One region of the Shewanella livingstonensis genome, then DNA from elsewhere that is predicted to be linked to it. Evidence: predicted binding sites of a transcription regulator. Region 1 holds the regulator's gene; the other holds the start of a gene.
What was found. Region 1 encodes MetJ, which represses methionine synthesis genes. Its sites were predicted from a motif close to TAGACGTCTAGACGTCTA; they were not measured.

Region 1 (2,489 bases):
TATTGTATAGAGAACAAGATTTTGTTAGGAAGACTATATGGCGAGCGATAGGTGTTTGGCCGCCATAGCAATGTGCAGCCACGCCTAGGATGTGTTACTGGGTAAACTGCTAGTGGTGTGAGTGAGGCTAGTGAAGCTAGTGAAGTTAGTTAGATTAATGCACTGGTGGACTTTATTACCAATATTGTTGCACTAATACTGCACAAAATTAATGTTGCGGTGCGGGTTTTGTCTTTATCGACACGGCCAATTAATCGGCCAGAAACAAGATAACCAGCAACGACGGAAGGCAATAATAACAGTGATAACCATAAATGCTTTACTTCAACTAAGCCGACAATGGCTAATATAGCTAACGCAATTAATGAGCTAAACACGAAGAAGGCTGATAATGCCGCTCTAAATTGACTTGCATCTCGGCCTGCAAGCAAAATGGCCATTGGCGGGCCGCCGATGGCTGCGATATTACCAAATATGCCCGAAAATACCCCTGCGATAAATAAACTGAGGCGATTAATGGGGGCGGTAAAGCGAAAGATACTAAGAATTACAGCAATAAACACAATCGCCGCAATTACTAGCCCTAATATGGCTTGTGGGGCAAACAGCAATAGTCCAGCGCCTAAAAATCCGCCAGGAATACGCCCAAGTAAGGCATATTGCAAACCATTAAATTGCAGGTGGCCACGCTCTCGAAAAAGCGTCATTGCAGAAATGGCAAAACCCATAACAATAATGGGTACGGGAACTAATTGAGGATTAACAATATACAGCAGCGGGCTTGCAACAACGGCTAACCCAAAGCCAATTAAGCTTTGGGTTAGCGCGCCAAAAAACACGATAATTGATGCCAGAATCAAGGTCGTTGGATCGATAAATGACATCATAAGTTCTCTTTCAAAACATCACTGCTTCTTTTATAGGGCAGTTTCAAAGTCTGTGAGGTAATCACTAAGCAGTGAATTATTCGAGCTCTTCCCACTCGATACCCATGTCATCCATTAACTTTTTCGCTTCACTTGGAATGCTATCCGGCTGATCTTTTGATAAATCGCCGTCATAAGGTAATGGTTGACCTGTGTACGCATGCAAAAATGCTTCGCATAACAGTTCACTGTTAGTTGCATGGCGCAGATTATTTATCTGGCGACGCGTCCGCTCATCTGTCAGTACTTTTAATACTTTTAAAGGGATAGAAACCGTAATCTTTTTTACTTGTTCATTCTTTTTGCCGTGTTCGGCATATGGGCTGATATATTCGCCATTCCACTCAGTCATTAACTTACCCTTAACGATAAATACGCTGCAGATTTTAAACCGTTACAATCTCTAGTCAAATTATTGCTACTATTTAATCCCGATGCAAATAGATTTCTTGATGTTTAGACGTCTAAACGTCTATTTTTATTGACGGATGGGGAACTCTTCGGTAAATTTAGACGTCTAGACATCTATTTGTGTGTTTGTGATATTTTAGGAGTCAACTATGACTAAGCTTCAAAGCGCCACTTTGGCCGTTCGCCAAGGTATTGAAACAGACACACAACATGGTGCTATCGTGCCACCTATTTATTTATCGACCAATTATTCATTTGATGGCCATAACAATCCACGCGAGTTTGATTACAGTCGTTCGGGTAATCCAACACGTTGTATTTTGGGTGAGGCACTGGCAAAACTTGAGCAAGGTGCCACCGGTGTGGTGACATGCACTGGCATGGCCGCCATTACCCTAGTGACCAGTTTACTGGGGCCAGATGATTTATTGGTTGTGCCGCACGATTGTTATGGTGGTAGTTATCGCTTATTTACTAATTTGGCTAAAAAAGGCCAATTTAGGTTATTAGTTATTGATCAAACAGATCCTCAAGCACTCAGTAAAGCCATTGCCCAAAAACCTAAAATGGTGTGGTTAGAAACCCCTTCAAACCCATTACTGCGGGTGGTCGATATTAATGCGATTAGTCTTGCTTGCCATACTGTAGGCGCGTTAGTGGCGGTTGATAACACCTTTTTATCGCCAATATTACAGCAACCTTTGCTATTGGGTGCCGACATCGTTATTCACTCAACCACCAAATACATTAACGGTCACAGTGATGTGGTTGGCGGCGCAGTAGTAGCCAAAGATGCTGAAGTGGGTGAGTTATTACATTGGTGGTCAAACACGCTAGGGCTTACCGGTTCAGCATTTGACAGCTACTTAACCTTACGCGGCTTACGCACTTTAGCGGTGCGCATTCGTGAACATCAACGTAATGCCCAAAAAATTGTTGAGTTACTTAATAGCAGTGGCGTAGTGGCTAAAGTGTATTATCCCGGACTAAAAGATCATCCAGGTCACGAAATAGCCGCAAAACAACAACAAGGCTTTGGCGCTATGTTAAGTTTTGAGTTAATTGGTGGCGAAGCTGAAGTTGTGGCCTTTTTACAGGCACTCTCTTTATTTAGTGTTGCTGAAAGTTTAGGCGGAGTGGAAAGTTTAGTCG
Region 2 (2,489 bases), 1.7 Mb from region 1:
ATTTCTTATATGGGGGATCTCCATATTATTATTTGGTCAAATTACCGTTAAATATATTGAACGCGAGATGGCGAAAGAGGGGATATTACCTCCTGAATGGGATAAAGGTATCGGTATGAGGTATCCTGCATACGCCAGTATCATTATGCGCCCTAATGCAAAAAGAAACGCTTCCACTGTCGACATAGAGGCGACTAGACGTTTAAGTCGAAAACTCGATTGGTACTTGGCTGTATTCGTTCAGGTTTCTAGCGCTATTTTTTTTACTCTTATATTTACAGCCTATTTTTTATATGGTTCAGAAGACTAATTTGAAAATTATTTTTGTACTACTGGTACTACTGGTACTACTGGTACTACTGGATATCTTGTAGCTAAAGTGGTGATTAATTTGATCAATGGACTGCATAGGTTCATGGTTGAATAGTTTATAATCGAGGTTTTCATGGATGAACTATCAACTGAAAGTTGGATGGGTATATTTTTTTTTATTACCTTCTGTATGTGGAGTATTGCTGTACTTTTGTTTGGCCGAATTACCGTTAAGCATATTGAGCGCGAAATGGCAAAAGAGGACATATTGCCGGCAGAATGGGATAAAGGTATAGGTATGAGATACCCCGCTTATGCGAGTATTATCATGCGCCCTAACGCTAAAAGGCATGCTTCTCTTGTTAATATAGAGGCAACTAAACGCTTTACCCGGGAAAAAGATAAAAAACTTGCGTGGTTGTACATTATTTCTTCGGTGAGTATTTTTGCTCTTGGAATATTTATTTACTATCTATATATCCATAAGAGTTAATAGTGTGACTGGGTTATTGATTTTACATCGATGAGTAATATTAAGTACAAGCTAACAAAAAAATCTATCCTCTGCCGTTGCTCAAATAGGGTGTTTTTGTTTCATTGTTGAAATAAGGACATCTCCCTTATTTCAACAATGTGTCGTAAACTCAAAAATCTCAGTGATCTTGGTTGATCACGCAATAAGAGAAGTACTATTTATCTCAATCCAATTAATAAACCAAATGACAAGTTGGTAAATTATTTTTTTCTAAATAATTCTGATGGTATTCCTCGGCAATGTGGAATGTTTGTATCGGTACAATTTCAGTCACAATATGACGCTGTCCCCATTTACAGCTGCGTGCTAATGCCAGTTTTGAGCTTTCAGCTTGGGCTTTTTGTTGTTTATCGTGAAAAAAAATCGTACTGCGATATTGTGTACCAATATCGCCGCCTTGCATGTTCAGCATGGTTGGGTTGTGATTTTTCCAAAAAGTATCCAACAATTCGTCATAACTGACGACTTCTGGATCAAACTCAACTTGAACCACTTCTGCGTGACCAGTGGAACCCGTCTTCACTTCTTTGTATGTCGTCGCACTGTCTTTGCCACCCATGTAGCCACACGTTGCGTTACTGACGCCGTTAATTTCACGGAAAAAATATTCAACACCCCAAAAACAGCCTGCACCAAATGTAGCTAACGCCATGACATACCCTTAAAACAAATTATAGAAGTCTAGATGGCTGTAATTGTGTTGAATATTGACAATATTTGCAAGCAAACTTTTATTAATAAATAAATCTAAGTTATGCCACCAATAAAATAGCGTTTGGCTATGATAGAATCCGCGGCAATAGGCACAATAGTTAACATCGTTTTACGTCAAAGTTAACTACGCCATATAATAATGAGACAAGGAGTTGATAGTGTTATCTGACCTAATGATAAACCACGATTTTTTAGCCTATACCTTAGCAAACCCAACTCAACTACCTAGCGCGTATGACTTTATGTTATCCGACCATACTCGAGTAGATGTATTAGACACTGGGGTGATTGTGTTTACGCCAATTACTGCTACCAAAGATATTGTGTTGTCTTGCGCTGTGCACGGCAATGAAACCGCGCCAATTGAAATATGTAATCAACTGATTAAAGACTTGCTGACCCAGCGTATTATTGCCAAGCAGCGTGTGATGTTTTTAATTGGTAATCCGGCTGCGATCGTCAATAAAACCCGTTTTATTGACGAAAACATGAATCGTCTATTTAGTGGCGCGCATTCTAAAGGCGAGGGCTTAAGCCACCCAGAGCGTCATCGTGCAAAAGCGTTAGAGCAATACGTGGCAGATTTTTTTAATGCCAATAATGACAATCAACGTATTCATTACGACTTACATACAGCCATCCGCGCCTCAAAACATGAAAAGTTTGCTATTTACCCATACCGCCCAGGCCGTGCTTTCAGCGGTGAACAAATTATGTTTTTGGCGGCATGTGGCGTTGATACTATGTTGTTTCACCACGAACCAACAACGACGTTTAGTTATTATTCGTCAGAGCAATTTCAAGCAGATGCTTTTACGATGGAATTAGGCAAAGTGATGCCATTTGGCCAAAACGACATGAGTCGTTTTGCACAAACTCATACTATGCTTGAAAAGCTGATTACTAAAACTCAGTTAGCACCTGTTAA

Region 2: msrA (peptide-methionine (S)-S-oxide reductase MsrA) is a predicted target of MetJ. The motif match lies at 1,522-1,539, and genes of this name have one in related genera.

Annotation. Positions count from the first base shown of each region.
Region 1 covers NZ_CP034015.1:4,490,375-4,492,863, reverse strand. Annotated here, with positions in the region: gene EGC82_RS19585 (sulfite exporter TauE/SafE family protein) at 150-887, opposite strand; gene metJ (met regulon transcriptional regulator MetJ) at 964-1,278, opposite strand; gene metB (cystathionine gamma-synthase) at 1,487-2,489, shown strand, end outside.
Region 2 covers NZ_CP034015.1:2,760,221-2,762,709, reverse strand. Annotated here, with positions in the region: gene EGC82_RS11890 (hypothetical protein) at 1-310, shown strand, start outside; gene EGC82_RS11885 (hypothetical protein) at 446-805, shown strand; gene msrA (peptide-methionine (S)-S-oxide reductase MsrA) at 1,020-1,499, opposite strand; gene astE (succinylglutamate desuccinylase) at 1,735-2,489, shown strand, end outside.